3 regions of the Methylotenera mobilis JLW8 genome follow, and region 1 is predicted to be linked to each of the others. Evidence: predicted binding sites of a transcription regulator. Region 1 holds the regulator's gene; each other region holds the start of a gene.
The links. The regulator sigma-54, encoded in region 1, starts transcription at its own class of promoters, with help from an activator protein. The targets are predictions, from matches to a motif close to TGGCACNNTTCCTGCT.
Positions count from the first base shown of each region.

Region 2: the regulator sigma-54 is predicted to act here: its motif matches at 5,128-5,143, upstream of MMOL_RS07575 (ammonium transporter).
Region 3: the regulator sigma-54 is predicted to act here: its motif matches at 4,934-4,949, upstream of MMOL_RS12290 (prepilin-type N-terminal cleavage/methylation domain-containing protein).

Region 1 covers NC_012968.1:2,338,230-2,345,627, reverse strand. Annotated here, with positions in the region: gene MMOL_RS10970 (KpsF/GutQ family sugar-phosphate isomerase) at 1-520, shown strand, start outside; gene MMOL_RS10965 (KdsC family phosphatase) at 575-1,081, shown strand; gene lptC (LPS export ABC transporter periplasmic protein LptC) at 1,150-1,869, shown strand; gene lptA (lipopolysaccharide transport periplasmic protein LptA) at 1,880-2,542, shown strand; gene lptB (LPS export ABC transporter ATP-binding protein) at 2,592-3,314, shown strand; gene MMOL_RS10945 (RNA polymerase factor sigma-54) at 3,311-4,888, shown strand; gene hpf (ribosome hibernation-promoting factor, HPF/YfiA family) at 5,034-5,360, shown strand; gene hprK (HPr(Ser) kinase/phosphatase) at 5,399-6,340, shown strand; gene rapZ (RNase adapter RapZ) at 6,403-7,236, shown strand; gene MMOL_RS10925 (PTS sugar transporter subunit IIA) at 7,256-7,398, shown strand, end outside.
Region 2 covers NC_012968.1:1,639,353-1,646,750, reverse strand. Annotated here, with positions in the region: gene MMOL_RS07610 (pilin) at 1-28, shown strand, start outside; gene MMOL_RS07605 (LysE family translocator) at 72-698, opposite strand; gene hslO (Hsp33 family molecular chaperone HslO) at 756-1,667, opposite strand; gene gluQRS (tRNA glutamyl-Q(34) synthetase GluQRS) at 1,757-2,650, opposite strand; gene MMOL_RS07590 (DUF3301 domain-containing protein) at 2,663-2,974, opposite strand; gene MMOL_RS07585 (PilT/PilU family type 4a pilus ATPase) at 2,991-4,160, opposite strand; gene MMOL_RS07580 (hypothetical protein) at 4,328-5,002, shown strand; gene MMOL_RS07575 (ammonium transporter) at 5,181-6,371, shown strand; gene MMOL_RS07570 (hypothetical protein) at 6,764-7,398, opposite strand, start outside.
Region 3 covers NC_012968.1:642,597-649,994, forward strand. Annotated here, with positions in the region: gene MMOL_RS03065 (polyprenyl synthetase family protein) at 1-652, opposite strand, end outside; gene MMOL_RS03070 (exodeoxyribonuclease VII small subunit) at 645-914, opposite strand; gene MMOL_RS03075 (alpha/beta hydrolase) at 975-1,658, opposite strand; gene MMOL_RS03080 (3',5'-cyclic-nucleotide phosphodiesterase) at 1,763-2,545, shown strand; gene MMOL_RS03085 (cyclic nucleotide-binding domain-containing protein) at 2,615-3,733, shown strand; gene MMOL_RS03090 (methyltransferase family protein) at 3,804-4,421, opposite strand; gene MMOL_RS12290 (prepilin-type N-terminal cleavage/methylation domain-containing protein) at 4,500-4,862, opposite strand; gene MMOL_RS03100 (SRPBCC family protein) at 5,232-5,768, opposite strand; gene MMOL_RS03105 (YncE family protein) at 5,989-6,987, opposite strand; gene MMOL_RS03110 (RNA pyrophosphohydrolase) at 7,097-7,398, shown strand, end outside.

The DNA.
Region 1 (7,398 bases):
CTTGGCGCCTACTTCTAGTACCACGGTGGCGCTGGCGCTGGGAGATGCTCTGGCGCTGTGTGTGCTGGATTTGCGTGATTTTACCGCAGAGGATTTTGCCAGGTCGCACCCGGGTGGCAGCTTAGGGCGCCGTTTGTTGGTGCACGTGAGTGATGTGATGCGCACTGATGCGGGTGTGCCGCACGTGTCCGAGCAGGCCGGGCTGGCTGAAGCTTTGCTTGAAATGTCACGCAAAGGGCTGGGTTTGACCGCGGTGGTGAATGCTAAGCACGAGCCTGTCGGTATTTTTACCGATGGTGATTTACGACGCGCTTTTGAACAGAACGTGAACGTGATGACCGCCAAAATTCTGGATGTGATGCATGTGAACCCTAGTACCATCCATCAAGACCAGCTGGCGATTGCCGCGGTGGAGATTATGGAGCAACGCAAAATCAATGGTCTGCTAGTAGTGGACGACGCTGGGCGTTTAGTCGGTGCATTAAATATGCATGATCTCTTATTGGCAAAGGTGGTTTAGGTGAGCGGTACAGACAATGGTTTAGGCTTAACGCAGCGTCTAAAAAGCATTCGTATGCTAGTGCTGGATGTTGATGGCGTGATGACGGATGGCGGTTTGACCATAGGTGATGACGGCCAGGAGTATAAGACGTTTCATGCGCACGACGGCTTGGGCATGAAGCTATTGAAGGCCTCGGGTGTTAACGTGGCTATTATTACCGGGCGCACCTCCAACGTGGTTAAAAAGCGTGCGGAAAGCACTGGCGTGGTACATTTTTATCAGGGTGCAGAAGATAAGCTTGCTGCCTTGCAGGACTTGATGCAGCGTACAGCGTTGACCCCTGAACAATGTGCGTTTATGGGTGATGACGTGGTTGATTTACCGCCTATGCTGCGCTGTGGTTTGGCGATTGCGGTGCCTGATTCTCCAGACTTGCTACTCAAACACGCACATTATGTCACCCATAAAAAGGGTGGCCGCGGTGCCGTACGCGAAGTGTGTGAGTTGATTATGCAAGCACAAGATACATTTGATGGGCAGATGGCTCAATTTTTAACGCAAGCTAGCATTGCCAACTAAGTGAAAAATGCTACCAGTATGGGTAAACGGTTAATGCAATCTGGCTTAAAAAGCGCGGGTGTTTAAGTATGCAGCTTAGTACAAAATCTGCGATTATTTTTCCATTGGCTCTGCTGTTATTGCTGGCTTTGCTTACATTTTGGATTAATAAGTCTGTGCAGCCTCTGGCGCCTAAACTGGATGGCAGCAGTCGTCATGATCCTGATTACATGATGCATAATTTTGAGACCACGCAAACCGATGCAAGTGGTGCGCTACGTTATAAATTGGCGGCGCAGGAAATGAAGCACTTCCCGGATAAAGACTCGACCGATTTGGTTAAGCCGCGCTTTACCAGGTTTGCCAAAGATAAGCCTTACACCAGACTGGAAGGTGACACTGGTAATGTTTCTAGCGATGGCGAGCAGGTTGATGTGTTGGGTAATGTAGTGGTGCTGCGGGAAGCTTATGCTGAAAAGGGTGTAATGACGATAGAAACTGATGCCCTCAGAATTTTACCGAACCAAGAATATGCAACCACCGATAGGCCGGTGGTCATTAAGCAGGCGCCTGGCACCGTGGTGCATGCAACAGGGATGATTTATGAGCAGAAGCAGCAAACCGTTACTTTGCTGCATAAAGTGCGCGCGCATTACGATCCGCCCGCCGCTAAGGCAAAAAAAACAAATACACCAAACACCAAGAGTCGTCCACAGGCTAAGGCTAAAAAGCCAGTAGCGGTCGCTCAGCAAGACAAACCAAAAGATAAACCAGATAACCATGCGCGCATTCGGAGACGCTATGAATAGGCAGCTTTTTATGATTAACATCAATACATTATCCAGCTTGCTGCTCTGTGGGGGCTTGTTGTTGGGTGTGGCTGGCCGTGCATGGGCGGAGGCGGCAGACCGTGATAAGCCAATTGATTTAGAGGCGGATACGATGAAGGTCGATGACGCTAAACAAATCAGTACCTACAGCGGTAACGTGATTCTGACCCAAGGTACTTTGGAAATACGTGCGGATAAATTAATCGTACGTGAAGATAAGGAAGGTTTTCAGCACAGTACATCTTTAGGTAACCCGACTACCTTTAAGCAAAAGCTGGAAGGTAAGAGCGAGTATATTCAAGGCAGCGCGCAGCGCATTGAGTATGACGGGCGTATGGATAAGGTGCAGCTTTATACCAAAGCGTGGGTAAAGCGTGGTGAAGATGTGGTGCATGGCGATTACATTATGTATGACGCTAATGCCGAGTATGCCGAGGTGATTGGCGGCAACTCTCAATCTGCAACGTCAGGCTCCGGACGTGTGCGTGCGGTGATTCAACCTAAAAACAAAAAAGCACCAGTGGAAATTAAGCCGGCGGAGCCTGCCAACAAACCTAAGCCTGAGACCTCTACTGGCCCAATCCCTACGGTGAAAGACACAAGGTTCAGCCGTACTTTGGAAGTCAGTAGAAATGCCGGTACTGCACAATAGTGTTGAAGCGATAATTGCATGATAAGTAAACCATGATAAGTGAACAAAGATGAGCGAATTAACTGTAGAAAGTTTGCGTAAATCCTACGGTGCCCGTACGGTAGTGCAGGACATCTCGTTAACGATTAAAAGTGGTGAGGTGGTCGGGCTGCTTGGCCCGAATGGCGCGGGTAAAACCACCAGTTTTTATATGATAGTGGGTTTGGTGGCGCTGGACGCCGGTAGGATTGCCTTGGATGGCACGGAGCTCAGTCATTTGCCGATTCATATGCGTGCTAGGATGGGTTTGTCCTATTTGCCGCAGGAAGCCTCCATTTTCCGTAAATTGACGGTGTCTGAAAACATTCTCGCTATCCTGCAGTTGCAGGACATTCCTGAAGACGAAATGTCAGCCCGTTTGGAATCGCTGCTGGAAGAGTTGCACATCACGCATATCCGCGATAGTGCCGCGGTGAGTCTGTCTGGTGGCGAGCGCCGCCGTGTAGAAATTGCACGCTGTTTGGCATCAGACCCCAGTTTTATTTTGTTAGATGAGCCGTTTGCTGGCATTGATCCGATTGCGGTGATTGATATCCAGCAAATTATCCGCTTCTTAAGTGCGCGCAATATTGGCGTGCTGATTACTGATCATAACGTGCGTGAAACTTTGGGTATTTGCGACCGTGCTTATATTGTGAATCAAGGCCATGTGTTTGCTTCAGGCGTGCCAAGTGAGATTGTGGCCAATGAAAGCGTACGTGAAGTGTATTTGGGTAAAGATTTCCGCCTATGAAGCAAGGGTTACAACTAAAGTTTTCACAGAATCTATCGCTGACGCCGCAGTTGCAGCAGGCGATTCGCCTGTTGCAACTTTCAACGCTGGAGCTGAATCAAGAAATTGATGTGCTGATGCAAACTAATCCCCTGCTGGAACGGGGTGACGACACCGAGGATGAGTACGGCAACGCCGTAGAGCCGGTGGCTGACGGAGCCGACTTATCTGCTACCAGCCCTGAGTCTGCAGAGGCTAAGCCTGAGTTTGAAAATTTTGATGCTGAGTATGCGGAATCTGCGAGTGAGTTCAATGGCGCAGAGTCTGCAAATGCAAGTGTTGCGGATGTGTCCGATACGGCTGATTTTGATGTGCCAAGCACAGATTACGCAGACACGTTTTCGGCTGAGTTTAATGATGAGTTTGATGAGTTTTCCAACGGCAGCCGTTGGGATGAAAACACCATGCCGGCGGATGATGACAGTGACTTCAAGCCGCAGGAAACTTTGCAGACCAGTTTGCGTGAGCATTTGCTGTCCCAGTTAAAGTTGATGCCCTTGTCCGAGCGCGATCAATCGCTTGCGTTGATGCTAGTAGATAGCATTAATGATGATGGTTACTTGGAGCAAAGCCTGGAGGAAATTGCCGAGCTGATGCCAGAAGAGCTGGAGATAGATGCGATAGAGTTGCAAACAGCGTTGCGTCATGTGCAGCATTTGGATCCACCAGGCGTAGGTGCGCGCAGCTTAAGTGAGTGCTTGCTACTGCAGCTTGCGGTGTTGCCGAAATCTACACCGCATTTGGCGATGGCTGATTTGGTGGCTAAGCACCATCTGCAAGTGTTAGCCTCGCGTGACTTTGTGAAATTGCGTAAAGAACTAGGCTGTGATGAGGCTACCTTAAAGCAGGTGCAGCAACTAATTACCAGTTTAAATCCACGCCCTGGCAGTGCTTTTAGCCATATAGGTTCAGAGCACTATATCCAGCATGAAGTGATTGTGAAAAAGGTCAAAGGCATTTGGATTGCCAGCTTAAATGACAGTGTGATTCCTAAACTGAAGATCAACCAGCTGTACGCTGGTATCTTGAAGCGCAATCGTGATAGTTCCAGTCAGTACCTGCAAAGTCAGATGCAGGAAGCCAAATGGATGATTAAGAATATCCAGCAGCGTTTTTCTACCATTTTGCGTGTATCGCAGGCGATTGTAGATAGACAGCGCAACTTTCTGGAGTATGGTGAAGTTGCCATGCGCCCGCTAGTATTAAGAGAGATTGCCGATGAGCTTGATTTGCACGAGTCAACAATTTCACGCGTGACGACCAATAAATACATGCTGACACCGCGCGGTATTTTTGAACTTAAGTACTTTTTTGGCAGTTCAGTGGCGACCGATGCTGGCGGCACTTGTTCGGCAACCGCCATTCGCGCCCTGATTAAGCAGTTGGTGGATCAAGAAAATCCAAGGAAGCCATACTCGGATAATCAGATTACAGATTTGCTGGCTAAACAGGGTATTGTGGTCGCGCGGCGCACGATTGCCAAGTATCGTGAGTCTATGAATATCGCGCCAGCAAGCTTAAGAAAATCCTTATAAGTTGATTGTTGAAATCTACGTAAAAAATTGTTGAATTCCTTGCCACAGAGCGAATGAAAAGTTGTAAACTGAAATTGTTCTGTAAGTCTTAATCACGAACCTCTAAGAATTAATATTTGCGGAATATTTTCAAAAGGAGCAAGTCATGAATTTACAATTAACAGGTCATCATTTAGAAATTACGCCCGCTTTACGTGACTATGTCACCAGTAAGTTAACTAAAATCAGCAATCACTTTGATCATGTGATCGATGTCAAGGTGACCATGAGTGTCGAAAAGCTGGCTCAAAAGGTTGAAGCTACACTGCATGTGCCTGGTAATGATTTACACGCAGAATGCCAAGATGAGAATATGTATAGTGCCATCGATATGTTGACCGACAAGCTTGACCGTCAAGTGGTGAAACATAAAGAGAAAAATACCAATCATCACAAAGCGAATGGTGCGGTAAAGCATCAAAACATTGACTGAGTTTTTCTAGTATTTAATTCTTTTTTGTTACCTTAAATATGGCTCAATTCAACGTCGCTGAGCTATTCAAACAAACCCGCCGTAAACTCAAATTAAATTGGGTTGCAGGACTCGACGGCGGGTCAAATACTCTCACTAGCGAAACAGTTACCAAGCCATCTCTGGCTCTAATTGGACACCTTAATTTTGTACATCCTAACCGGGTGCAGGTATTGGGCTGTGCCGAGATGGATTATCTGACCAGCTTGCCTAGTGCAGATGCTGAACGTGCAATTAATAATTTATTTTCCACCGATTTAGCCGCTGTGATTGTGGCTAATGGTGAAAATGTACTGGATATCTTGTTGGCTGCCGCCAACCAGCACAACGTTCCGTTATTTACCTCTACCTTACGCAGCCCTGAGCTCATGGATATTTTGAGCCACTTTCTGGCGCAGGCTATGGCCGAGACTATCAGTGTGCACGGTGTATTTATGGAAGTGCAAGGCTTTGGCGTGCTGCTCAAAGGCGAGGCTGCTATCGGTAAGAGCGAGCTTGCGTTAGAGCTGATTTCACGTGGACATCGCTTGATTGCCGATGATATTGTGGATTTTTTCCGCATATCGCCTGAACGCATCGAGGGGCGCTGCCCGCCATTGCTAGAAGATTTTCTGGAGGTGCGCGGTTTGGGGATACTCAATATACGCGCATTGTTCGGTGATAATGCCGTGAAGCCCACCAAGCCGTTGGACTTGATTATCCAGCTGGAAAAAGCTGATTTACAAACTCTGCAGATGTTGGACCGCTTAAGCATTAAAACCCAGCATGAAGAAGTGCTAGGCTTAAAAGTGACCAAGGTTCATATCCCGATTGCGGCTGGGCGAAACATAGCGGTGTTGGTGGAGGTTGCGGTGCGTAACCATATGCTGCTACTACGTGGGGTCAACGCAACCAAACAGTTCATGCAGCGCCAACAGCGCGCCATGAAGCAACACAAGTAAATGCTGTATTAGCCTTTATCAACACTAATGATTTTTCAACACTAAGTGATTCATCAATACCAATGAAACAACTGATTATTGTCACTGGGCTGTCCGGCTCTGGTAAAAGTATTGCATTGCGCGCGTTGGAAGACAGTGGTTATTACTGTATTGATAACTTGCCTGCCACCATGCTAGATACGATAGCTGAGCATTTGCATGCTAACCATCAGCGGATTGCGATTAGTATTGATAGCCGTAGTGCTGCGATTGAAACCTTACCAGCACATATCGAGCAGCTCCGGGCGCAAAATATTGATGTGCAAGTATTGTTTTTAGAGTCAAATGTTGAAACCTTGGTTAAACGTTTTAGCGAAACCAGACGCAAGCACCCTTTGAGCGAGTCGTCGACTACGCTGGCTGAAAGTATCGCGCTGGAGCGTGATTTGCTCGGCGGGCTGGGCAGTCTAGGCCATGTGATAGACACTAGCTACTTAAGTGCCAACACCCTGCGTGGCTGGGTGAAAGAGGTGGTTTCTATCGAGCACACGGGCTTGACCTTATTGTTTACCTCTTTTGGTTTTAAGCATGGCATTCCACTGGATGCAGACTTTGTGTTTGATGTACGCTGTTTGCCTAACCCGCATTACGACCCTGCACTGCGCGACTTGACCGGGCGTGATGAAAAAGTGCAGGAGTTTTTAAAAGATCATGCAGCCGTAAGCGAGATGATGCAAGATATTAGGGCTTATGTAGGGAAATGGCTGCCTTGTTTTATACAGGATAACCGCAGCTATCTGACGGTGGCGGTCGGCTGCACCGGCGGTCAGCATCGATCTGTGTACTTGGTGGAAATGTTGAGTTTATACTTTAAGGATAAACAAAAAGTATTAACACGACATCGCGAATTAAAATAAATAGGATTGGTATTCAACAATGATAGGTATTCTGATTGTGACGCATGGTGCACTAGGTGAAAGCCTGATTGGGTGCGCAAGCCATGTGTTAGGTGGTGTGCCGACACAAACTGCTGCATTGGCGATTCATAGTCAGGATGACCCTAATGTGGTGTTACCGAA
Region 2 (7,398 bases), 700 kb from region 1:
TGAGTATTTGCCGCGACTATGTAGGTAGGCCGTAGTACCTAAACTTAAGTACCTAAATCAATTATCTAAGCTCATTGTTTGCTGAGTGCGAGGCGACATGCCAAACCAATAAAAACAACGCCCGCCACGCGGTTGATTACCAATTGACCACGCTTGGAGCTATTAAGCCAGTGAGAGATGTAACTTGCTGCCCATGCGATACAGCTAAAAACAATAAGGGCGGCGATGATGAAAACTATGCCGAGCATGATGATTTGTAGCGGAATTGAGCCGCGCGCGGGATCTGCGAACTGCGGCAAGAATGACAAAAAGAAGATTGCCACCTTAGGGTTTGTAATGTTCATCAAAACACCGCGACTATACAGTGCCCAACCACCTTGTTTTTGATTTGCGGCGTTAGAAATGTCAGTAGCGCCTGCGCGAAATGCTTGCCATGCGAGATAAAGCAGGTAGGCCGCGCCTACCGTTTTTAGAATGGTAAAAGCAAGTGTTGAAGTTTTAAATATAGCAGCTACGCCAAGCGCCACGGCTGAAATGTGGAACAACAGTCCTGTGCAAAGACCAAGCGTAATGATGAAGCCTGACTTTTTGCCGTTTATGGCAGACTGGGTGAGGACAAATATGTTGTCCGGGCCAGGTGCAATCGCCAGTGCAACTGATGCAGCGAAAAACAATAGAAGAGCGTCTACCGGTATCATATTTGCGACTCCAAGCTCGCGTGAAAACTCATACGGCCTAACGCTTTTTAGCCGTGCTTAATGTACTTCTGGGTGCGCTTTTGTGGTGACTTCACTGACCATTAGTTGCGTGGCATCCACTTTATCAAAGCTGTAGTGAGCGTTACAAAAGTCACAGTTCACTTCAATTTTGCCTTGCTCCTCAATGATGCTGGTGATTTCATCGTTGCCTAGCATGCGCAACATACCGGAAACACTTTCACGCGAACAGCTGCAATGAAACTTGGTATTGCTCGCTTCAAATAATCGTACATCTTCCTCGTGGAATAGGCGCGTGAGTATGGTTTCTGTCGGCAGGTTGAGTAGCTCGTCGTCGGTAATCGTATCAGCTAAATGCCCAATACGATTCCATGCGTCTAAGTCCTGTGCGCTAAGGTCTTCAGTTTTAGTGACTTGGTTCATGGTATCCGGCAATTTTTGCAGCAGCATGCCTGCCGCGGCGTTGCCATCGCAATGTAGCCAGATTTTGGTGTCAATTTGCTCTGAGCGTAGCATGTAGTTTTCTAGAATGGTGCTGATGCTGTCGCCCTCTAGCGCAACGATTCCCTGATACGCCTGACGGCCATCTTTGGGGTCTAGCGTGATCATGAATTGCCCTTGTGACATGAGGTCGAACAGGCTTTGTTCGTCTGATACTTCACCTTTCCACTTGGCGGTGGCACGGATGCCAAAATCTGAGTTGCATTCAACCACCAATAATTTTAGCGCGCCCTTGCTTTGAATTTGCAGTACAAGTGAGCCGCTCATTTTAAGGGTGGCGGTCAGCAATGCACTGGCGGCCATTAGCTCGCCCAGCGCGCGTTTTAGGCCAACAGGCAGGTGCTGTTTGTTCAGCGCTAGTTGTAGTGTGCTGGTGAGGTTAACAAGGTTGCCACGTATCGGCGTGTTTTCAAAAACAAAACGTTGTAGGGTGTCTGGTAGTTTATTCATCCCGACATTTTAACATTAGCGTGCAGCATTCAAAAATGTTTGGATGGAGTTTTTGATATCCACACGTTATGTGTTGTTGGCATTATGCGTTAGCTGGCAATGATAATCTGCTTGGTTTGCGGTACGGCCAATATTGACCAATACGCAAGCGCCCACTGCCATATTGTATTTAACGGTGCAGTGCTGATACTGGCGGGTGGTTGCTGCCCTAAAAAACATAATGCATCGTAAAGTAACTGGCTGGCAGTGCCAATTTCTATGGGTTTTGCTAAAGTTTGTTTGCTGAGCTTTTCATGGTTGGCATTAGCAGCAACTGGCACGTGTGCATATTGTGGCGTGGGGAAGCCAAGCTCCTGCTGCAGATATATCTGGCGAGGCGTGGAATTTAGTAAGTCTGCGCCACGCACGATATGTGTGATGCCTTGCGCGGCATCATCTACCACCACTGCCAGCTGGTAGGCAAATAAGCCATCTGCACGCTTTAAGATAAAATCACCTACATCTAGGCCAATATGTTGTTGTACTCCGTGCTGAATCTTGTCATGAAAGCTAATGGTGGCGTCATGAGTTTTGATGCGCCAAGCAATGGCAGTGTTAGGCTTGGTTGCTTTATGCAAGCAAGTCTGGGGATAGATGCGCCCATCAATGCCGAAAGCCGTGCTGGAGTCGGCAATTTCCTTGCGGGTGCAGGTGCATGGGTATATCAGCTGCTTGTTATTGAGTTGGTTGAGTGCGTCAGCATAAAGCTCACTTCGCTGGCTTTGGTAAACCACTGTGTCGTCCCACTCAAAGCCAAATGCTGCTAGCTGCTTTAGTATTGTATCTGCCGCCCCTTGAATTTCACGTGGTTTGTCTAAATCTTCCATGCGTACTAACCATCGCCCTTGGTTGACTCTTGCTTCACAAAAGCTGGCAACAGCCGCCACCAGCGAACCAAAGTGCATAGGCCCTGTGGGCGAGGGGGCGAAGCGGCCAATGTACATATTGGTGAAAATTTAATTCACTGGTTGTAGGTAGGGCGGAATATGCCAGTAGCCTAGCTGGTTACCCAATAGCATGAGCTGGCAGTGCAGGCGGTCATTACCGCTGGCGCTGACATCAAACTCGTAAGTGCGTAAAAATTGCACGCGGCCACGGCGATTACGCCCTAGCCATATTCTGCTGCAGGCGACAGACTCATCTAGCAACTGCAGATTGAATCTAGCCGAAAGTTCGCTACCAAGCAGAATGGCACGTTCACGTTTGTTTAAACTGTCTATCCAAAACCAGCCGATGGCCAGTAGGATAATAATTAACATTATTTCCATTAATACTCACTCATTCCTATGTAGGGTCTAGCTCGGATTCATCAGGCTCATCTTCATGTAGTGACAAGCTATCAAAATTGGACGAACTCTTAGTCTTGCCTGCATTTTTACCATGTAACTTAAATCGTAAGCGCAACTCGTTAATTGAGTCTGCATTACGCAGGGCATCATCTTCAGTAATGCGGCCTTCCTCGCATAAATTAAAGAGGGCTTGATCAAATGTTTGCATACCAAGCTCGGTAGATTTAGCCATCACTTCTTTAATCATGTTCGTTTCACCCTTTAAAATCAGGTCAGAGATCAGCGGTGAGTTAAGCAAGATTTCAATGGCAGCACAGCGACCGCCACCGGTTCTGGAAACCAGACGTTGCGAGATGAACGCTTTCAGATTGAGCGATAAGTCCATATGCAACTGCGCGTGACGCTCTTCAGGGAAGAAGTTAATGATGCGGTCAATCGCTTGGTTGGCGCTGTTGGCGTGCAAGGTGGCCATACAAAGATGGCCGGTTTCTGCAAATGCTAGCGCAAACTCCATGGTTTCTCTATCGCGGATTTCGCCAATTAAAATCACATCAGGGGCTTGGCGTAATGTATTTTTTAGCGCGTTAAACCATCCGTTGGTATCTCTACCTACCTCGCGATGGGTGACCAGGCAGTTCTTACTTTGGTGCACGTACTCTACCGGGTCTTCTACGGTAATGATGTGGCCAAACGTGTTTTCATTGCGGTAATCAATCAGCGCGGCTAGCGTGGTGGACTTACCCGAGCCGGTGCCGCCTACTAGAATCACTAGCCCGCGCTTAGTAAGCATTACGTCTTGCAGCGTGTCAGGCAGGCCTAAATCGTCAAACTTAGGAATTTCAGTGGTAATGGTACGTAGCACCATGCCGACTTTTTCTTGTTGTACAAATACATTCACCCGGAAGCGGCCTATATTTTTAGGCCAGATCGCAAAATTACATTCTTTTTCTGTTGCAAATTCGGTGCGTTGCTTTTCATTCATCAACGCATCAGCAAAGGCTTTGGTATGTTCACCGCTCAGTTTCTGCTGAGTAACTGGTGTCATCTTGCCATCAATTTTCATGGCGGGAGGAAAGTCTGCGGAAATGAATAAATCCGAGGCTTTCTTATCAAGCATGCCACGTAAAAGGTTATGCATGTAATTAAGTGCTTGTTCGTTTGTCATTCAAGAAACCTTATCTATTGGGGTTACAATATGGCACGAGTTCATCCATAATTAACAAGTCGTCACTTTCACGCTTGTTGTCGGCAATTGTACTTAATTTAATTGTAAGCGAACATTCGCTTCATCAGCTATTGTTGCATGGGATTATTGATAAGAGCCATTACTGCATGAATGAAATACGTGAAAAAGAAGCCATCGATGCTTACTTAAAATTGTTGCAGGCTAAAGGCGCAAAAAGTGATGTGCTACATAGGCGCTGCTTGTTTATTGATCTTTTAGCTGAAAAGCTTGTTGGACAGGTGTCTAACGGTGAAGTCTATCGAGATATTGTTGAAAATGTGATGGACTCAGTTCCAGCAGATGCTTGGCATGATAGTCTTACCGCTGCACGTGAATTTTATCCGTTTTGGATGAAAGATTTTAAAGCGATTGCTGCTTTAAACATTAACCCTGGTTTTGATGTTAAGCCTATAGACTGGCGACCAGTACAGGCATCACTCAAAGCGTTATCTGATAGATTAGAAACAGAGAAGTTTGAGGCCGCTGAAAACTGGCCTTTAAAAGCATATACCCAAGCTTTGCGTTATGAAGGGGCTGAGCAGTCTTTGGTGGATACACGTATGAAGCTGGCGAAAATCATATTAATCCGCTTGCGCACCGCACCAGATAAAGACAGCAAGGCCTATCGTGCGGCAGTGGATCAGACCTTGCCCTTATTCAGCATTAAGCATAGTCGCCGCTTGTTTTTGGTAGTCGTGCGTGAGTTTTATCATTTTTGGTCAGGTAACCCGGATGCTGCTAGCATGGTGTTGAAAGAGGGCGCTGGTAACGCATTAATCTAGTTTTGAAACCATCTCTTGAGTTGGATTGCACATATTTAGTGCAATGCACCATGTGTTGCACAATGTTAGTGCAATAATTCCATGCTGTGTTATGCAAGTTCTATACAAAACAATAGGTTATGTTTTGGCGTGATATTTGCTTATTTTGCGGGGCTTAAAATGTTAATAGGTGATTGAAATGGAAGCATTAGTCTCAGCAAATGATGTTTTATTTGTATTGCTTGGCGCCATTATGGTGCTTGCAATGCACGCAGGTTTTGCATTTTTAGAGGTGGGTACAGTCAGGCATAAGAATCAGGTCAATGCACTGGTTAAGATCATGGTGGATTTTTCAGTTTCTACCATTGCTTACTTTTTTATTGGCTACAGCATTGCCTATGGCGTAGATTTTTTTAGTGGCGCTGACGTGCTGGCTGCTAAAAATGGATTCGGTCTAGTCAAGTTTTTCTTTTTACTGACATTTGCCGCGGCGATTCCGGCGATTATTTCCGGCGGCATTGCCGAACGTGCGAAATTTAATCCGCAAATGTTTGCTACTTTTACCTTGGTTGGTTTTGTGTACCCGTTTTTTGAAGGGATTGCATGGAATAACCATTACGGTTTGCAAGAGTGGCTAAAGGTGGCGACTGGTGCGTCATTTCATGATTTTGCAGGTTCGGTTGTGGTGCATGCGATGGGCGGATGGATCGCACTTGCTGCCGTGATTTTGCTCGGTGCACGTAATGGCCGCTATAGTAAAGATGGTCGTTTGCATGCGTACCCACCGTCAAATATTCCGTTTCTTGCATTAGGTGCATGGATACTGACCGTAGGCTGGTTTGGCTTTAACGTGATGTCTGCACAGGCTGTACAAGGTATTAGCGGTTTGGTTGCCGTGAACTCCTTGATGGCAATGGTGGGTGGTACTTTAGCAGCTTTGGTGATGGGTAAAAATGACCCGGGTTTTGTGCACAATGGCCCTTTAGCTGGTTTGGTTGCGGTTTGTGCCGGTTCTGATGTAATGCATCCGCTAGGTGCATTGGCAACTGGCGCAATTGCTGGCGTGCTATTTGTGTTGACCTTTACCTTAACCCAGCAGCGCTGGAAAATTGACGATGTGCTTGGCGTGTGGCCGTTGCATGGCCTATGTGGTGCTTGGGGTGGTATAGCCGCCGGTATTTTTGGACTTAAAGCATTAGGTGGAATGGGTGGCGTAAGCTTTGTATCGCAATTGGTTGGTACAGCAACCGGTGTAACAGTTGCCTTGGTGGGTGGTTTTGCTGTGTATGGCGCCTTGAAGCAATTGGTTGGTATTAGATTGACCGCAGAGGAAGAGTATGACGGCGCAGATTTGACCATTCATAAAATTCCATCTACAACTAATGATTAATCTTTAAATTGGCCATTGATAGAAATTAATAAAGTCTGTCGGCGAGTAATAAAGTCTGTCGATAGAACTAAAGTCTGTCTTAACAGATAATTTAAAAAGCCCTGAGAAATCAGGGCTTTTTTGTAGGGTAATCTTTATCTACTGCTCTCTGACGTTTAAAGTTGGTAACCAAAGCAGTGTAAAGTCGGTAACTAATTCAAATTTTATGTGATTGGTACTTTTAAGAAGAGTTGATACTAATGATGAAATTTTGTATCAAGGTGTAGTTTTACGCAGTTTCTACATGGCTTTAAATTTACAGCTCTTTTATGTCACAACCTTAATGTCCCTTAATTCGGTCTGTAGAGTCGGAAAATTCCGTGAAAAGTTTGTGGCACCTACCCCTCTAGGTCTTAGAATAGCTTATCAGGTGTAATGCGAAGCCCAAATGAAACCCACTGGTTATCATTCACACCATTGAGCTGTCTCCCCAAGGTAGCGTCTACTTGAAACAGGTCAGGTATAACAGACATCCTTATGCCAGCTTGAGTGAAGGGGTTTGATTGATGGTCTCCGTATACTTCTAAAACCCCTGTAAACCTCGGTGAAGCCTTGAACTCACCACCGACACCCCAAGTCATGTTGTCTTTGTTGGACGCATGGTCATGCAGCACGCCCGCATTTAGGTGCATTACTATTTTGTCATCGTTAAAGGATGCTGAGAACGGAATATACGCATAAGTGTTTCCGAGTTGGTTTGCGCTAGGAGTTACCGCTGGGTGGTAAACCTTACCAATTGCAAAGCCTATTCCCCATCCGTTAGTTTCAAGGGCTTTGAATAAAGTCTTAGCTTGTATCACATAGTCTGATGTGTCCTTTGTATCACTAGCCATAGACAAGCCAGCACCTAGAGTCACCTCAAGGTTACCTGTAGGGTTGCAGGCAGGCAAAGCCCAGAACTCAGTGCTGTTTGGGTATATGCGAGTCCAACTTTCAAGCTGACAGCTCTCTGCGTTGGTTAATCGTGCATCATCGGTAACAAAAGGAC
Region 3 (7,398 bases), 850 kb from region 1:
AAACGATGACCGCAGACATTTGCTCAGCGGTGCCGCTTGATGCACCCAGTAATGCTGCGGCCTGAATCAATGCGCCAGTTTTTAGTTTGTGCATATTCTCCAGTTCGTGCTGAGAGAGTGCTTTGCCAACGGACGCCAGATCAATTGCTTGGCCACCAGCCATGCCTAAAGAGCCCGATGCTTTTGCTAGAATGTTCAGCATGGATATTTGCTGATTGGCACTTTCGCACAGCGTAGGTGTAGACAGCACATCAAATGCGAGGCTTTGCAGGGCGTCGCCTACCAGTAATGCGGTAGCATCGTCATATTGCTTATGGCAGCTAGGTTTGCCGCGACGTAAATCATCGTTATCCATGCACGGCATGTCGTCGTGTACTAAAGAGTAGGCATGGATCATTTCCACCGCGCAGGCTGCTGCATCAGCTATCGTTGCATTGGTCGCACATAGCTCTGCTGCTGCATAGCATAGCAAAGCCCTCACGCGCTTGCCGCCACCTAGTAAGCTATAACGCATGGCATCATGCAGTACTTGTGGTGCAGTAGTCTCGCTAGGCAATGCCTCGTCCAGCACTATTTCAATATGGCCTTGTTTTGCTTTTGCCCATACTAAAAAATCAGTCGCTACGCCGTCTGTCATGTTGGTGTTAGTCATTGGTGTTGAAAGAGGTTAACTGTTGGCGCTCGTTGAGTATTTTAACTTGCTGTTCAACATCAGCCAGTGATTGCTGGCAGAACGCGAGTAACAAGTTACCGCGCTTGTAGGCTTCCAAAGAGGCCTCGAGCTGCATTTGCCCAGATTCCATCTGCGCGACAATGCCCTCTAACTCGGCAAATGCCTGTTCGAAGCTAAGCGCTAGTTCCAGTGAGTCTTTATCACTAGCTGGCGTATTGTTTTTTGTTTTAGATGCAGGCATTGCGTCCCGAAAGTACCAAGGTTAATCAATACGCTATTCTATCAAATCTTGGGGCAAATCTCAGGACAAAACTTGTGTTAGGAAGCTTTCAATGTCGATAATTTCTTGTTCGCACAGTGAATGGGCCATGTTGTATTGATGCCAACTGACAGAATATTGACATGTTTGTAGCAAATTACGAGATTTTTCAGCCATGCTCAACGGGATAATGTCATCGAAAATGCCATGTGCCATGAAAATTGGTGTATTAACGTTGGCGACATTGGCCTCTTTGCTCAGCAGGGCATGGAGGGGCACATAAGTGGATAGCGCCATTACTCCGGCTAGCTTTTGTGGGTAACGTAATGCCGTATGTAGCGCGATTGCGCCGCCCTGTGAGAAACCTGCGAGTAAAATTCTTTCAGGGTTTATTCCCTTGTTAATTTCATTATTAATCAATGTGTTGATGTAATTTTCGCTGGCTTTTATTCCGGCTTCATCTTCTTGCAATACAGGGATCTGACCATAGATGTCATACCAAGCGGGCATGATGTAGCCGTTATTTCTGGTCACAGCCATGTCAGGTGCATGTGGTAGTATAAATCGAATATGGCTGAAGGCTGGGTTCTCTAAAATACGCTGCACAATCGGCTCGAAATCATAACCATCGGCGCCAAGACCATGCATCCAAATGACGCTGGCACTGATTTTGCTGGGGTTTGATGTGTGTAGGCTTAATTCTAACGGTGGTTGATAAGTCGTCATGGTTGTAGCAATGTTCTGATAATCGTAACATTGTACTCAAAACTGCCTGCACATGACCGTATATATCAATTGAGCAGATCATATTAATTAGGGTAATGTCCAAAATGGCGCAACTTAAAGTTCTTGGTTGTAGTGGCGGTATCGGCGGTGATTACCGCACCACATCGTTGTTGCTTGATCATGATATCTTGATTGATGCTGGCTCAGGTGTCGGTGATTTGTCGATGGATGAGCTGCTAAAGATTAGCCATATATTTGTGACGCACTCACATCTGGACCACATTGCCTTTATTCCTCTCTTGTTAGATACGGTAATGGGCATACGTAGCGAGCCTATTACCTTATATGCCACTCAGGAGACGTTAGCTATCCTACAAGCGCATATTTTCAATTGGAAAATATGGCCAGATTTTAATGCAATACCTAATGCTACTGCGCCTTTCTTGCGCTATCAGGAAATCAAACTTGGGCAGCCAGTGGTCTTAGGCGGGCGCACTATCACAGCACTGCCGGTGCATCATGTAGTGCCGGCTGTCGGATATCATATTAAAGGCGCAGCGCATAGTTTAGTTTATACTGGCGACACCACTATCTGCGATGCGCTATGGCATGCGGTGAATAATATCAATCACCTTAAATACTTAATCGTGGAAACAGCTTTTAGCAATAGTGAACTTGAGCTTGCTGTCTTATCTAAGCATCTATGCCCATCCATGTTGTTACAAGAACTGGCAAAATTGAATGCAGCGCATCTCACAGGCGCGCTTGAAGTCTATATTACGCATTTGAAACCAGGCGAGGATGCGCATATTATGCGTGAAATTGCGGCAGGTAATGCTGGATTGTCCATTAAAGCACTAAATCGAGATCAGGTTTTTGAGCTGTAATTTGCCTAAATAATGCCTGTATCGCCATAAAATTAGGCATCAACTGTTATACCTATCGGTAGATAATATATGTCACATAACCCTAAACTATTAGATACTTCCGCTCAGATGACTACTGCTGTACTTGCGTTATTAAACACTTTTGAACCTCTTGCCAAGCTATCTGCTGGCCGTAAGCGTGAGCTTGCAGGCTTATGTTTTGTGGAGAAAGTCAGTAAGGGTATTAATCCATTACGCATGAATGTTTCTAATGCCAAGCAGTCAGTTTATTTAATCAAAGGCGAGTTGGAACTACGATTTGTTGACGGAAGCAAGCAGATGCTACGCGCAAAAGATACCGTCGCAAGGCATCCTATTGTTTGTGATAGCACTCTTGTTGATTGCATTGCATATACCGATGTGGAAATTTTACGGATAGATAACGATTTGCTAGATATCATGATGACATGGGATCAATTATCTACCGGAGATGATGTGCTTAAAAGTGTGCACAAAGCCGATGATGAAAAGTCTAGTAGAACCCCTGTAGAGTGGATGCGTGACACTAGTGTGTTCAGCGTATCTAAATTGCAATCCGGTGTTTTTAGTAAAGTGCCCGTGGCTAATATTGAGGCCATGTTCCAGCGCATGGAGCGCATTAACACAGTTGCAGGACAGGTGATTATTCAGCAGGGTGCGGCGGGTGATTACTATTATTTAATCGAGAGTGGCACTGTATTGGTGACTAGGGCAGATGGCGTGAATGCACATCCTTTATTGGTCGCCGAGTTGCAATCGGGTGATGCGTTTGGAGAGGAAGCCTTGGTTTCCGATAACAAACGCAATGCAACGGTCGCCATGAAAACAGATGGGCAATTGCTGCGACTGAATAAGCACGATTTTGTAGCGCTGCTTAAAGAGCCTATGCTCCTGCATGTAAGTAGAGAGGTAGCAGAGGTTAAAATTGCTGATGGTGCAATATGGGTTGATGCACGGTTACCATCTGAGTATCAATACGACCATATTGATGGTGCGATTAACTTGCCATTAAATGAGATTCGTCAAAAGCTCTTAGAGCTAGACTATCGTAAGAGTCATGTAGTGTATTGCCAAACGGGGCGCCGGAGTTCTGCTGCAGCATTTATATTGGCGCAGAATGGGTTTGATGTGGTTGTGCTGAAAGGCGGTGCCAGGGCGAACGGGCTTTAGTCTGGTGGTTGTAAACATAAAGCCGTTTGCACACCCTACGCTAGCTAAATCTGGTCTAACTCATTCATGTTTAAATGATTCTCGGTATGATCTTATATCGGGTTTTCTCTGCATAGCCAGCATACTCAGGATCTTTCATGAGTAATTTTTCTTCTTGCCAAATTCTACAGCCTTGAAAAAAATACAAGCCAATAAATACAATTAAGTTTTGCATACTAAACAAGGAAGACAAAAAGCCCATATGAGCAAGAAAGTAACCAAAGTATATTGGATGTCTAACTAGCTTATATGGACCATTAGTTACTATGCCGCGATTGGCGGCTACTAATCCAAACGAGCGCCCCAAATAAAGTTTGGCAGTTATTTGAAACAGCAAGCCAATAATCTGTAGGCCGGCTGTAATGTATACAGGTAGTAGCGCTTGTCCAGCAGAAATGTTGATTACAAGAAAGTAAAAAGTAACTGCTCCTGCACTAATTATAGCGATTACATTCATAGCATAATCCCTAGCTGGCTTAGCAAACAATATCAAAGCTACGGTGATGCTTTCGCTAACTAGTAATAGTACTAAGTTGGGCTCTAAGGCATTGCTTTCCCAAAGTTGATTAAGAGTCCGGATTACAAAAAAGGAAAAAGCCATCGCAGTAATTAGTTTTACTGCATAAAATTTATATTCTGATGTCGTCATGATTTTTATCAGTTTTATATAGAAAAACCCCATACTACCAAAGCATGGGGTTTATGTTTTGCCTACAACTAAGCTAGATTAAGCTGCCGCTGCTAGTGCGCATGTACCGCTACCTGCTTGACATGTTGTGTTTTGTAACAAGCCTGCAGTGCCACGAGTTCGTGCGTTAAAAGTTACAGCAGCATCGGCTGCAAACTGAGCAATTGTTACTTGTACAGTACCAGTGCAAGCTACGCCTGGAGATGCTGGTGGTGCGCGGTCATCAGCAGCATCGGCAACAGCCGTATTCATGTAAGCCTTAGCTTCTGCCAGACAGGCAGCGTTTGCAGAGCGCTGTGTGTAGTTTTGGTATTGTGGTAAAGCAACTGCAGCCAAAATACCGATAATCGCAACTACGATCATCAATTCAATCAAGGTAAAGCCTTTTTGTACTTGTTTCATTTTAGTTTCCTTTGGTAATCAATTTATAGTGTTTTCACACCAAGGTTATGTTTAGTGCTTGGTGAACTATAAGCAACAGATGTGCCAAAGCATTGGATGATGTGGAGAGATTAAACTAAAATCCATCGTATCTTACATGTCGGTAATAAATTATTCCTTTATATATAAAGGGTTGTGATTTTTGACATATATTTGTGTTGAGTTGATGAAGAGTGCTATGCAATAAAAAAGCGGAAGTTAAATTCCGCTTTTTTATTAAACTGACAATTCTTTGTAGTTTTTACCGCTCAAACTGTCAAAAAAGGTCACGTAACCATTGCATGAGTGACCATTTTGTCGATGCTCCGTTTTGAGAGCCTTCGCGGTCAGTTACTTTGACGATTCAGCAACCTTTTTTAGGTTGGCTAAGCCAGCATCATAAATACCGTTAATTGCATTTAATGCAGTTTCATCATCTTGACCAGCTGGGATAGGTGGGTTTAGTTTGTACAAGCGGTAGAAACGGCCAACCCATTGCACTGTAGACTCGCCAGGGTTTGCGCCTTTTTTAACTACGATGTATGCGTTGTAGTCAGTTAAAGGTAAGCCGCTTGATACGATTTCATAACGGATTTTCATGTCAGCGTCATCTGAGCTGCGTAGTTTTTCTAGGATAGTGCCGCCGTCTTTAAGCGTTAGGGTTCTAAAGGTGTCTTCGCCTTTTTTCTCTAATTTGGTGTTGGTCACTGCTGGGTGCCATTTTTGCATGTTGCCAAAGTCTTTTACTAATGCCCAAACTTTAGCTGGCTCAGCCTTGATTGTTACAGACTTATCAACCTTAAGTGGTGATGGGCCGTGTGCAGACGCTGTGATAGAAACAAAGCTTGTAGTTAAGCTAAGTGCGATTAACGCTAGGATTTTTTTCATTCATTTTTCTCCAAAGATCTCAATAACGAGAGGAACTGTTCAAAAACAACAATACATTATAAATTAGAATCTGAATTTATGAGAACCCGAATCTGCAATAGTCCAGAATCTAAAACAGTAAAGTGGCTTGTGCTGTATTAAACGCTGTGAATCTAGCTTGGTTGACAGGCTGGGTATGATTGTCTTGTTTCATGGTGACTTGTGATGGTGTTCGCTGAGGCTATGGGCTTGAGATGAATTGACCAAACGCGCGGCTTTTTTCACCAGTGCTGATCGTGGTTAATAATTGATTGTTTTGAGTGTCAATCACGCTTACATTGTTGCTGCCCCAATTGGCGACGTAAGCACGATGGTTGGTATGGTCGATGCTGATGCCTTCCGGTGTGCTACCTACGTTAATAGTGGTGATCACTTTGCCGCTGGCAATGGCCAATACGGTGACGCTATCATCCTGTGTGTTGGTGACGTAAAGTGTTTTTTCATCTGCACTAAACGCTGCGCAGTAGGGGTGGTAGCCCACTTTCATATTTTGTATGCTGTTGGATGCCGTATTGATAATGCTGACTGTGTCATCTTGTACATTGACGCTGGCGAGTAGTTTGCCTGAAGCGCTCAATGCGATGCCGAACGGGTGTTGCCCAACGGGGACTCTACGGATTACGGTGAGTGTGTCGGCATCGACCACGGCAATTTCATTGCTATCTCTGTTGGTAATGTAGAGTGTTTTGCTGTCAGGGCTGACGACCAGACCTGCTGGTGCTTCGCCTATGCTTAACTCCCGAGCTACATGATCGATGGTGCTGATGGCTAATACACGATTGTTGAACCAGTCTGCCGCGTACAGTGTTTTTTCGTCTGGTGATATGGCTAGGCCAACTGGTGCGCCGTTCACTTTAATGGTGTCGACTAAGGTATTGCTTTGTGTGTTAATGACGGAAATATCTTGGCTCTCGACATTGGATATGAAAGCGCGTTTTAATTTTGCCGCTATGGCAACCCCTACAGGTGCTTTGCCTACAGGGATGGTATGGGTGACTTGATTGCTGTGCGTGTTAATCACCGATACTGTATTTGCACCTTGGTTAGTAATATAGGCGTAGTGTTGGTTGGCGCTTATATTAGTGTTCACGTTTGTCGAGCAAGATAGTGCAGTCATTACCAGGCTGCCAACGATGATACGCGTACAGATTTTGGTGAAATTGAATTTGTTTAGTTTCATTACTTTGAAGATTAATTGACTAAGGGGCAAATGGTTGCTTTCAATAATGCTGGAAATATGAAAAAATTGCATCATATTTTATAACAGTATTATTTAGGCAGTTTATGCTATGTTAGATCGTGACGGGTTTCGCCCGAATGTCGGCATTATTTTATGCAATGCCAACAATCAGGTATTTTGGGGTAAGCGTATCCGTGAGCATGCTTGGCAGTTTCCGCAAGGTGGGATTAACTTTGGAGAGAGTCCAGAGCAGGCGATGTATCGTGAGCTGATGGAAGAGGTGGGCTTAAAACCTGAGCATGTTAAGATTTTAGGCCGTACTAAAGATTGGCTACGCTATGAGGTTCCAACCAGCTGGGTTAAGCGTGAGTGGCGTGGGAGCTATCGTGGGCAAAAGCAAATTTGGTATTT